2 regions of the Roseixanthobacter finlandensis genome follow, and region 2 is predicted to be linked to the other one. Evidence: riboswitches for the same ligand, from Rfam matches in the RefSeq annotation. Region 2 holds a riboswitch; the other holds the start of a gene.

Region 1 (6,177 bases), 2.1 Mb from region 2:
CGACGCGAATGGTGAATTCGTTGAAGAAGCTCTCGTTCAGCACCGCGACGCCGTCGAGCGCGGCCAGCCGGTCGGCGAGATCGCAGGCGGCGGCGTGGTTGATGCGGGCGAGCCGCGTCAGCCCCGCTTCGCCCAGCAGCGAGAGATGGATGGTGAAGGCCAGCGCGCACAGGCCGGAATTGGTGCAGATGTTGGAAGTGGCCTTCTCGCGGCGGATATGCTGTTCACGCGTGGAGAGGGTGAGCACGAAGCCGCGCCGTCCTTCCGCATCCACCGTCTCGCCGGCGAGGCGGCCGGGCATCTGGCGCACGAATTTCGCGCGGGTGGCGAACAGGCCCACATAGGGGCCGCCGAAGGTGAGGGGATTGCCGATGGATTGGCCTTCCCCCACCACGATGTCCGCCCCCTGCGCGCCGGGCGGCTCGACGAGGCCGAGCGATACGGCTTCCGTGAACACGGCGATCAAGAGCGCCCCGGCGGCATGGGCCTTTTCCGCGATGGGTTTCAAATCCACCAGGTTGCCGAACACGTCCGGGCTCTGCACCACCACGCAGGAGACGGTCTCGTCGATGGCCGCGCTCACATCGTCCGGCCCCGTGGGCTGTGGCGCGAGGCGCAGCAGCGGCACTTCGGCATAATGGGAGATGGTGGCGATGGTCTGCGCGTAATGGGGGTGAATATTGCCCGCCAGCACCGCCTTGCCGCGCTTCGTCACCCGATGGGCCATCAGTACTGCTTCGGCGGCGGCGGTGGAGCCGTCGTACATGGAGGCGTTGGCCACTTCCATGCCGGTGAGTTCCGCCACCTGGGTCTGGAACTCGAACAGATATTGCAGCGTGCCCTGGGCGATCTCGGGCTGATAGGGCGTGTAGGAGGTGAGGAATTCCGAACGCTGGATCAGATGGTCCACGCTCGCCGGCACATGGTGGCGATAGGCGCCGGCGCCGACGAAGAACGGCACCGAGCCCGCCGCCACATTGCGCGCGGAAAGGCGGGACAAGGCGCGCTCGACCTCCATCTCGCCCTTGCGGCGGGGCAGATCGGGAAGGTCCGCGAGCAGCTTGTCGGCGGGGATGTCGGCGAACAGGGAGTCCACCGACGGCGCGCCGATGCGCGCCAGCATTTCGGTGCGGTCTTCGGGAGTGAGGGGCAGATAGCGCATGATGCGTTTACCTCGCCAACCTGCGGCGCCGCGCATTCCGGCGGCTCCGCATGGGTCGGCTCGTTTGTGTGTCAGCTCAGCGTTTCGACGAAAGCGGCATAGGCCGCCGCATCCATGAGATCGTCCAGCTCGGCGGGGTTCGCGAGCTTCAGCTTCACGAACCAGCCTTTGCCCTCGGCGTCCTCGTTCACCGCGCCCGGCGCGGCTTCAAGGTCCGGGTTGATCTCGACCACTTCGCCGGAGACCGGGGCATAGACCTCGCTTGCCGCCTTCACGCTCTCGACCACGGCGGCTTCCGCGCCCTGCTTTACGGTCTTGCCGACCTCCGGGAGTTCCACGAATACCACGTCGCCAAGCTGGCTCTGGGCGTAATCGGAAATGCCGATCACGGCGATGTCGCCGTCGATGCGGACATATTCATGGTCCTTGGTGTAGCGCACGTCGCTCATGGTCAGGCCCCCTTCTGTTCGCTCTTACGGACGTAGCGCTGGGCCACGAACGGGAATGTGACGACGGTCGCGGGCAATGCCTTGCCGCGCACGAGAATGTCGAGGACGGTGCCGGGCACGGCGAGGGCCGGCGGCACATAGCCCATGGCGATGGGTGCGTTGAGGGTGGGCGCAAACCCGCCCGACGTAACCGTGCCGACCACGGTTCCATCCTTGGCGATCTCAGCGCCCTCGCGGGCCGGCGCGCGCCCCTCAAGGCGCAGGCCGACGCGCACGCGCGCCGGACCTTCGGCAAGCTCGCGCTGGATGCGCGCGGCGCCGGGAAAGCCGCCGCCCTCCCGTCGCCGCTTCTGGATCGACCAGACCAAGGCGGCCTCGACAGGCGAGGTGGTGGGGTCGATGTCATGGCCATAGAGGCACAAGCCCGCCTCCAGCCGCAGCGAATCGCGCGCGCCGAGGCCGATGGGCTTCACCTCCGATTCGGCCAGTAGCGTGTTCCAGACGGTGACGGCGGAGCTTTCGGGGATGGAGATTTCAAACCCATCCTCGCCGGTATAGCCGGACCGGGAGATATGCACGGGAATGCCGTCGAAGCGCGAGGGGCCGGCGGCCATGAAGTCCAGCGCGGCGCCTTCGGGGGCGTGGCGCGCCAGCACAGCGGCGGCCTGCGGACCCTGGAGCGCGAGCAGCGCGCGGTCGTCGAGCCGTTCCAGCGTCACCCCGGCGGGCAGGCGGGCGGCGATATGGGCATAGTCCGCCTCCTTGCCGGCGGCGTTCACCACCAGCAGCAAGGTGCCGTCCTCTTCCGGCGCGCCGGGACGGGTGACCATGAGGTCGTCCAGGATGCCGCCGTCGTCCGCCATCAGCTGGGAATAGCGCTGGCGGCCGGGTTTTAGATTGAGGATGTCGGCGGGAATCAGCGCTTCGAGCGCGGCGGCCGTGGTCGCATGGTCGCGGCCGACGAGCTTGGCCTGGCCCATGTGGGACACGTCGAACAGGCCGGCGTGGGTGCGGGTCCAGGCATGCTCGGCCAGGATGCCGTCGCGATATTGCACCGGCATGTCATAGCCGGCGAACGGCACGAGGCGGGCGCCGAGCGCCGCATGGGCGCCGTGCAGGGGCGTCTTCAGAAGGGGGAGATCGGTCTCGGGATGTGACATTCCGGTTCCTGGGGGCGCGCCAAAGTCATCGGGTCTTTCGACCCGAGCGGCGCCCCCTCTGTCACCGGAACCTGAGAGATTTGACCGCACCCGGTGGAACGGGCACGGCTTACGCCTTCGGTGAGCCACCCGCATGATCCCTGAGGGTCACGCCGCGGCTGCTTTCCAGAGTGTCGTCCCCCTGCGGTCCTTTTGCCTGAGCGGTTCCGGGGCGGTTGCGCCTTCGGCGCCGGCCATCATCCGGGGATGGGCCGGTCTCTCCCGCAGGGATCTTCCGAGCGACCGCTCCGAGGAACGGCCGCGGTCACCATAGAGAAACGCGCCGAAGGGTCAATGCGGCGCTTTCTGTCATTGCGCGGGTGGCGGGCCGAAGGTCGCCGGGGCAGGCCCGAAGGTGGGGGCGGGACCGAACGTATTGGGGTCCGCCGCCGGCTTGCTGGCCGCGGGCTGGGTGGCGGCGGGCGCGGCGGCTGCCGGAGCAGTGGTTGCGGCCGGAGCCGTGGTAGCGGCAGCAGGCGCCGCCGGACGCGGTCGGGCCGGACGGGGACGCGCCGGGGTCTCGCCCTTGGGGTCGAAGCCGACATAGATCACGTATTTCGCCATAGCGTCCGGAGTGGTGACCGGGAACGAGATGGTATCCTCCACCACCGTGAAGGTGGTCTGGGTTTCGCCCTGGGGAATGTTCAGCGGCACCACGAAGAATTTGGTGGTGATGGTCTTGGGCGAAGGGCCTTCCTGCACCACCGCGATGCGGATCGGCACGTTGAGCGCGCCGGGCGAGCCCTTGTCGCCCAGCAGGACACGGCCGTCGAGGCCGACCTTCACGGTCATGACGCCGTTCGCGATATTGCATTCGCGGGCCAGCTGACCGAGCGAGCCCTGGTATTTCAGGCCGCCGCCGGGAGCCGGCACTTGCCAGGCGGACGCGCCGGAGCGGACATCCACACGCGGGCATTCGAACTCGACCGCATCGGGGCCGGTGCCCACGGTCATATTATTGGTGGGCTGGGCCGCGCCGACCCCGCCCGCAGCCGCGTCGACATTCACGCCGGGCGCGCCAAACGTTCCCTGCGAGTTGCCCGCGCACCCTGCAAGGGTGATGGCCATGGCTGCCCCGGCCAACACACGCATAGGCAGAGCAGCGTCTAAAGCAAAACGCATGAGGAAACTCCAAAAACCTCCGCAACAGGCGTATGTATAACAGAAGGTTAAAGCGCAGGGGGAGGGGGGACCTGCGCCTTGAGCCTGTCCCTGGGGAGGTATCTGACTCTATGGTTACCGGCGGTGCCGGCCGGTCAGTTTCCCACCACCCCGACCGGTCGCCCGGCAACCACCACCAGAGCCTTGCGCGCACCCGCGAGACGCTGCGAGACGCGGCGCAGATCCTCCAGCGTCACCGCCTCGATCAGCGAATTGCGGCGATCGATATAATCCATGCCGAGCTTGTCGATCTGAATCTGGAGCAATTGCCCGGCGATCTTCGAGGAGGTGTCGAAGCGCAGCGCATAGCTGCCGGTGAGATAGCTCTTGGCCTCGTCCAGCTCCTCCTGGGTCGGGCCTTTGTCGAGGATCTGCTGAAACTCCTCGTTGATGATCTTGATGGATTCACCCGCGCGGTCGTTCTTGGTGGCCGTGCCGGCGAACCACAGGCCCACGTGTTCCAGCGCCACCTGGTAGGAATAAACCGAATAAGCGAGCCCACGCGCCTCGCGCACTTCCTTGAACAGGCGCGAGGAAAAGGCGCTGCCGCCGAGAATGTGGTTCAGCACATAGGCGGGGATGAAATCCGGGTCCTGCCGCTCCAGCCCGTCGGTGCCGATCATGACCACGGACTGGGGGACATCCAGCGGGATCACATCGGTTTTGCCGAGGCCCTGGGGCTGCACATCCGCGACCGGGGTCAATTGCGCGGTGGCGGGAAGCGCGCCGAACACGCGGTCCAGCTCGGTGGCGAGCTCCTCGGGCGTGATGTCGCCCACCACCGCCACGCGCAGGTTGGAGCGCGCAAGGTTGCGCTTGGCGAAGCCCGCCAGATCCTCACGCGTGATATCGGCGACGCTGGCGAGCGTGCCGTCCACTGGGCGGCCATAGGGATGGTTCGGGAAGGCGAGCGCGAACCAGCGCTCGTTGGCGAGCGAATTGGGATCGGTCGAGCGCCGGCGCAGGGAGGCAAGCTGCGCGGTGCGGATGCGCTCCACCGCCTCGGTATCGAAGCGCGGTTGGGTCACCGACAGGCGCAGCATGTCGAAGGCGGTATCGCGGTTTTCCGAAAGGGTGCGCAGCGAGCCGCGCACCTCGTCGCGCCCGGCGTCGAAATGCAGCTCGATGGCCTTGTCGGCCAGCGCCTGATGGAAGCGCTCGGCGTCATATTCGCCGGCGCCTTCGTCCAGCAGCGAGGCGGCGAGGCTGGCGATGCCGGGGCGCTCCGCCGGATCCTGCGCCGCGCCCCCGAGGAAGGCGAATTCCATGGCGAGGAGTGGCAAGGTGGTGTCGCGCACCAGCCAGGCCTCGATGCCGCCGGGGCTGACCACGCGCGTGATCCGCGTGGTTTGGGACTGGGCGGGAGCCGCGGAAACAAGAGAGACAGCCATCATCACCAACACAAGAATGCGAGCGCTAAAGAGGGAAGCGGCGGGGCGTGCGCTCACGAGCGCTTCTCCGGCGCCGCAGGCGCGGCTGCGGGGGGCGGCGTCAGATAGCCGGTCACCGCGCGCTTCAGCACGAGATAATGCGCGGCCGCCGCCTTCACGTCCGCCGCGCTCACGCGCTTGATGAGATCCGGCCAGCGGTTCACATCCTCGACGGAAATGCCGGTGGCCCAGGCCGCACCATAGATGCGCGCGAGGGTCGCCTGGTTGTCGCGGGCATAGATCGCTTCCGCCGTCAGGCGGGTCTTGGCGCGGGCCAGCTCGACATCGTCCGGCCCGTCCTTCGCCATCTTGGCGACCACGCCGTCCATCGCCTGTTCCAGCGTCTCCAGTGTGACGCCCGGGCGGGGCGAGGCGGAGATGCCGAAGCGGGTCTCGTCATAGGCCGTGCTTTGGTACCAGGCGCCGGCGCCGGCCGCGAGGCCCTGCTCGGCCACCAGTTCGCGATACAGGCGGCCGGTCTGCCCGCCGCCGAGGACTTGGGCGAGCACGTCCAGCGCCTCCGCCTCGCCGGGCTTGGCGGTGCGATAGGAGGGCACCAGATAGCTGCGCTGAAGGCTCGGCTGGGCGACGCGCGGATCGCTCAGCGAAACCCGGCGATGGACCTGCGGCTCGGGCTCCTGCGGGCGGTTGCGCGGCGGCGTGTCGGCACGGGGAATAACGCCATAGATCTTTTCGGCCAGTGCCCGGACCGCCTCGGGCTCCACGTCGCCCGCGACCACCAGCACCGCATTGTTGGGGGCGTAGAAGCGATGATA
Region 2 (6,177 bases):
AACATCACGCCCCTGACCGACGCCGGCTATCGCGTGGTCCTTCTTGATTGCCCCGGCTGGAGCAAGAGCGACACGGTCATATGCACCGGCTCACGATCGGAGCTGAATGCGCGGATCCTCAAGGGGCTGGTGGATCACCTCAAGCTGGAGAGCCTCCACATACTGGGCAATTCCATGGGAGGGCACAGCGCCGTGGCCTTCGCGCTGGCCCATCCGAACCGCGTCGGCAAACTCGTGCTGATGGGTGGCGGAACCGGGGGCGTCAGTTCATTCGTGCCGATGCCAACGGAGGGCATCAAGCTGCTTCAGGCCCTGTATCGCGATCCAACGATTGAGAGCTTGAAGAGGATGATGAACGTCTTCGTCTTCGACGCGAGCGACCTGACCGAAGATTTGTTCCAGGCCCGGCTCGAAAACATGCTGGCGCGGCGGGATCATCTTGAGAATTTCGTAAAGAGCTCGGCCGCCAACCCACGCCAGTTTCCCGACGTCGGCCACCGCCTCGGCGAGATTTCCGCTCCGACGTTGGTCATCTGGGGCCGCAACGACCGCTTCGTCCCGCTCGATGTGGGTCTTCGTCTTGTTGCAGGGATCGCGAATTCGGAGCTTCACGTCTTCAACAATTGCGGCCACTGGGCGCAATGGGAGCACTCCGCCAAGTTCAATCGCATGGTCCTGGACTTCCTCAAGCACTGAGGTCGCCGGGCAAGATATCGCCTGCGCCCATCCTGCTGCCTCGCTCAGGCCGGGCGAACTCCGGGTCAATCTCCATTGCCACGACGCGTGAAATCGGCGCTGCCGATACGGTCGAATGCGGAAGACATCGGAAGGGAGCCTTCCGACCGCGATATTTTCGCGTCCGTGGTCCGCCCGAAGCATGCCCATCACCGAATGAATGCTTCGGCAGCAGATCGGCGCAGCCGTAGTTTCCCCAATCACATCGCAGGAACCTGAACCGTGAAATTGCTGCGTTATGGCCAGAAGGGCGAGGAAAAGCCGGGACTCGTCGACGCCGAAGGGCGTATTCGCGATCTCTGCGCTCATCTAACGGATATCAGCCCCGCGACGCTGGCGCCCCCGGTGCTCGCCGAATTGTCCCGCCTCGACCCGCTCTCGCTTCCCCTGGTCGAAGGCACGCCACGACTTGGCGTGCCGATCGTCTCGGTCGGCAAGTTCATCGCCATTGGGCTGAATTATGTCGACCACGCCATCGAGGCCGATCTACCGATCCCCAAGGAACCGGTGGTCTTTACGAAGGCAATTTCCTCTCTCTCTGGGCCGAACGACACCGTGATGCTGCCAAAGGAGTCCGCGAAGGGCGATTGGGAAGTCGAACTCGGCATCGTGATCGGCACCCGTGCCTCCTATGTGGAGGAGGAGGGCGCACTTGCTCATGTCGCCGGCTACTGCCTCGTCAACGATGTTTCCGAGCGCGAATACCAGCTCGAGCGTGGTGGCACCTGGGACAAGGGAAAAGGCTGCGACACATTCGGGCCTGTCGGCCCCTGGCTGGTGACACAAGATGAGGTCGGCGATCCGCAGAATCTCGACATCTGGCTCGATGTGAACGGCGTGCGCATGCAGGCCGGCAATACCCGGACAATGATCTTCTCCTGTGCGGAGATCGTCAGCTACCTCAGCCGGTTCATGACGCTGATGCCAGGCGACATCATCACCACCGGAACGCCGCCCGGAGTCGGCATGGGCAAGAAGCCGTCACCGATCTATCTCAGGCCCGGCGACGTGATGTCTCTTGGGATCGAAAGGCTTGGGAGCCAGCGCCAGGACGTCGTCGCCTGGACGCGCGCTTGAGGAATTGAGCGATGGTATTCGCCGAACGTTTTCGCAATCGCGCCGCCATCGTGACCGGCGGCGCTTCCGGCATTGGCGCTGACGTGGCAAGACGTCTGGTTGCCGAAGGTGCCAGAGTGAGCCTTTGGGATTTGCAGGTGGAAGCACTGGCTGCCGCCAGGACGGCGACGGGCGCTCATGATGTCCAGGCGCTCGACATCTGCGACGCCGCAGCGGTAACCCGGGCGATGGATGCGAGCATCATCGCGCTTGGCGGGCTCGACATTCTGGTGGCGAGCGCAGGCATTACCGGCCCCAATCTTCCGGTGCGGGACTATCCGGCCGATGCGTGGCGTCGGGTGATCGATGTGAACCTCAACGGCCTATTCTACTGCAACCAGGCCGCCATTCGCTCCATGGAGCCGAAGGACTACGGCCGGATCGTCAACATTGCTTCCATCTCCGGCAAGGAGGGGAACCCCAACGCCTCCGCCTATAGCGCCTCGAAGGCCGGTGTGATCGGCTTCACCAAAGCCCTGGGCAAAGAGATGGCCCGGACGAATATCCGGGTCAACTGCGTAACGCCGGCCGCGGTGCGGACGCCAATCTTCGATCAGATGACGCGGGAGCATATCGATTTCATGCTGTCGAAGATTCCTGTCGGCCGCTTCGGAACGATTGAAGAAATGACCTCACTGGTGTGCTGGCTCGCCAGCGACGAGGCGTCCTTCTCGACCGGCGCCGTCTTCGACGTGTCCGGGGGCCGCGCGACCTATTGATCGCATCGGGGGGACCGAGGCTTACGGCCTCGCGGCATTGGGCACGGCGCTCCCGGAGACGAGCCGTGAAATCCGATCCGCGGTCGTGCGCGCCGGTCGCGAGATGGCGGCGGAACGGGGACTGGCTTTCGTGTTCCGCCTTCCGGTGGCGTCCAACGCGCGCAACGGGCTCAGGACCGCGGGCCGCCTGATGGTGGACAAGATCGCCGCCGCCCAGAACCGTCTCAGGCTCGCCCAGTTGCGCCCGGGCGAACCGCAGATCAGCCCGGCAGGGCAAAAAACGCGCCTGATGGCTAAAGCTGGAGCGGTTTGATCCGCTCCGGCGCCCTACTCCGCCGCGACACTGAGCATTGGCGAGGAGGGTTCGAGCGGCATATCAATGGCAACCGCTTCAGCGATCATCTGAGCAGTCGCAGCTGACAGGGTCCAGCCGAGATGCCCATGGCCAGTGTTGTAGAACACGCCCCGCCGCTTCCCGGGCCCGACACGCGGCATCATGTCCGGCATCATCGGACGCAGACCGGCCCAAGGCACCACCCGCGCCGTGGACGCCTGCGGAAACAGCTTGCGCGTCCACTCCACCAGAGGGCGAATGCGATCCGCACGGATGTCGCGGTTCTCGCCGTTAAATTCGGCGGTCCCAGCAACGCGGAAGCGATCTTTCCCGAGGCGGCTTGTAACAATCTTGGTCTGGTCGTCGAGCAGGCTCACCCAGGGCGCCCCGTTCTGGCTGGCCTCATCATCAAGCATCACGGTGATCGAATAGCCCTTCACCGGATAAACGTTCACACGATCCCCCAACTGAGCGGCAATCGCCCGTGACCCCACGCCTGCGCACACCACGACAGCATCGAAGCGATGGGTCTCGTGGACAGCGGGCGCGACTTCATCCGCTGGGGAAATCGTGAGCGAAATGTCGATACGAGGTCGGGAGCCCTGAAGAGAATGCCTGACGGAGTCGACCGCCGCCTCATGGAGGAAAAGGACGTTACGGCGCCGGCACGCTTTCGCAAGACCACGCGTGAAGAGATGGATATCTCCCGTTGAGTCTGATTCCGTGAAGAAGCCGCCGTAATAGTTTCCGTGGAGGGTGGGCTCGATCTCATGGATCTCGGCGGGACCTAGCGCTCGCCGCGGCAATCCACCTTGCGCATAGAGCGCACTGGCACGGGCCGCCGCCTCGAAGCCGGATTTGTCGCGATAGATATGCAGAATGCCGCGCTTTTCGAGATTGAAATCTATGCCCTCACGCTTCGCCACGTCGAACATGTAGTCGCGGGCCCGGATGGCGAGGCGAGTGGTCTCGATGGTGTTCGCTTTGTAATTTGGGATGTTGGCCAGAAACTCGGCCATCCAGGAATACTTGTGCCAGGAAGGCTTCGGATTCATCAGCAGAGGCGCGTCCTGCCTGAACATCCATTTGATGCCTTTCAGCACAGTTGCCCAAGAATTCCAGACTTCAGCGTTGGAGGCCGAAAGCTGTCCGCCGTTCGCGAAGGATGTTTCCATCGCCGCGTAGCGCTGACGATCTATGACGGTGACGTCATAACCACGCTCACTCAGGGCATAAGCAGTGGTAATGCCGGTTATACCGGCTCCAATGACGGCGATGCTGCGCATGGAGCTCTCCCGCGCTTGAGGACGACATGACATGGATGCCTCTGGCATCCAGCCGACTGCCCCCAATCTGTCACGGTACCTGAGAGCTCGCCCCGAGGTGGACGGTGCACCACCGCCGTCATTCGGGCTTCCCCTTCGGTGGGCGCCTGCCAACCGGGCGGCGCCTCTCTCCAGATCGTCCTGATTATGCGGTCCTTTTTGCCTGAGAGTTTCCTTGGGGGGTTGCTCCGTCGGCGCCGACATGTGCCCGGGAGGACTGCTGATCTCTCCCGCATAATCATTATCAGACCCGCGACCAATTGCACACAATCACGGCATGCTCAAGACCTCGCGTGAGGCGGAGAGACATTTATTAGATATTCTGGTCATCCCGGCACTGATCACGTCGTTTCAACTTGCTCAGACCAGGCTCTAACCCAACGCGCCACACGCGATGGAGACTTTCGGCGAAGAACGTTTCCCCGCACCGCCCGGAAAGCCGGGCGGCACGGTGAAAATTTTGCTCACGCGAGAGCGTCCGCTACCGCCTTGCCGCAGGTCGCGGTATCGGCCCGGCCGCCGATGTCGCCGGTCCGCGAGGCCGGGTCGATCAAGGTGCGCTCCATCGCCCGCACGATCGCTGCCGCCGCGTCCGCCTCGCCGAGATGCTCCAGCATCATCGCCGCCGACCAGATCTGACCGAGCGGATTGGCGATCCCCTTGCCGGCGATGTCCGGCGCGGAGCCGTGCACCGGCTCGAACAGCGAAGGGAAGGTCCGGTCGGGATTGATGTTGCCGGACGGTGCGATGCCGATGGTGCCGGTGCAGGCCGGGCCGAGATCGGAGAGGATGTCGCCGAACAGGTTCGAGGCCACCACCACGTCGAACCGGTCCGGGTTCAGCACAAACTGCGCCGTGAGGATGTCGATGTGGTACTTGTCGGTCCGCACCTCCGGATAGAAGGCCTTCATCGCCTCCACCCGCTCGTCCCAGTACGGCATGGTGATCGCGACGCCGTTCGACTTTGTCGCCGAGGTCAGGTGCTTGGCCGGACGCCGCATCGCCAGCTCGAACGCGTATTTCAGCACCCGGTCGACGCCGTGGCGCGACATCACGGTTTCCTGCACCACAATCTCACGCGGTGTGCCGGGATACATGCGCCCGCCGATCGAGGTATATTCGCCCTCGGTGTTCTCGCGCACCACCCAGAAGTCGATATCGCCCGGCTTGCGGCCGACCAGCGGCGAGGGCACCCCCGGCATCAGCCGGACCGGACGCAGGTTCACATATTGGTCGAACTCGCGACGGAACTGCAGAAGCGAGCCCCACAGCGACACGTGGTCCGGGACCGTGTCCGGCCAGCCCACCGCGCCGAACAGGATCGCGTCGGACGAGCCGATGCGCTCCTTCCAGTCCTCCGGCATCATCTCGCCATGACGGGCGTACCAGTCGCAGCAGGCAAATTCGTGCCAGGTCTGTTCAAGCGTGAAGCCGTAGAGCGAAGCGGCCTTCTTGAGCACTCGCGTCGCCTCGGGCATGACTTCCTTGCCGATGCCGTCGCCAGGAATGACGGCGATCCGGTAGCGTCTGTCGGTCATTTACGTTTCCTCATGTGGTTGATATCAGGCCGATGTCAGGCCATCGGGTCGAGCTTCAGCCCGCCCATGTGGAATGCCTTGGGCTCGAGATATTCGGCGATGCCGAGATATCCGCCCTCGCGGCCAAGCCCGGACTGCTTCACGCCGCCGAAGGGCGCGACCTCCATGGAGATGGCGCCGGTATTCAGCCCCACCATGCCGAATTCGAGCGCCTCGCCCACCCGCCAGGCGCGGTGCATGTCCTCGGTGAAGAAATACGCCGCAAGTCCGAAAGGCGTGCCATTGGCGATCGCGATCGCTTCCGCCTCGGTCTCGAACCGGAAGATCGGCGCCACCGGGCCGAAGGTTTCCTCATTGGCCAAAAGCATGTCGATGGTGGCACCGGTCAGCACCAGAGGCGCGACGAAGCG

Evidence for each region. Region 2 has a riboswitch for glycine ahead of V5G24_RS03905 (D-amino acid dehydrogenase). Riboswitches for the same ligand answer to the same signal wherever they lie in the genome.
Region 1: it holds a riboswitch for glycine, as region 2 does, so the genes downstream of both, gcvT (glycine cleavage system aminomethyltransferase GcvT) here and V5G24_RS03905 (D-amino acid dehydrogenase) in region 2, are expected to answer to the same signal.

What each region holds. Positions count from the first base shown of each region.
Region 1 covers NZ_CM195536.1:4,046,752-4,052,928, reverse strand. The annotation lists gene gcvPA (aminomethyl-transferring glycine dehydrogenase subunit GcvPA) at 1-1,162, opposite strand, end outside; gene gcvH (glycine cleavage system protein GcvH) at 1,234-1,611, opposite strand; gene gcvT (glycine cleavage system aminomethyltransferase GcvT) at 1,614-2,771, opposite strand; glycine riboswitch at 2,946-3,045, opposite strand; gene V5G24_RS19060 (hypothetical protein) at 3,120-3,878, opposite strand; gene V5G24_RS19055 (M16 family metallopeptidase) at 4,067-5,302, opposite strand; gene V5G24_RS19050 (M16 family metallopeptidase) at 5,416-6,177, opposite strand, start outside.
Region 2 covers NZ_CM195536.1:840,262-846,438, reverse strand. The annotation lists gene V5G24_RS03925 (alpha/beta fold hydrolase) at 1-696, shown strand, start outside; gene V5G24_RS03920 (fumarylacetoacetate hydrolase family protein) at 958-1,812, shown strand; gene V5G24_RS03915 (SDR family NAD(P)-dependent oxidoreductase) at 1,824-2,570, shown strand; gene V5G24_RS03910 (hypothetical protein) at 2,608-2,883, shown strand; gene V5G24_RS03905 (D-amino acid dehydrogenase) at 2,898-4,190, opposite strand; glycine riboswitch at 4,254-4,368, opposite strand; glycine riboswitch at 4,370-4,472, opposite strand; gene V5G24_RS03900 (tartrate dehydrogenase) at 4,694-5,767, opposite strand; gene V5G24_RS03895 (NAD-dependent succinate-semialdehyde dehydrogenase) at 5,803-6,177, opposite strand, start outside.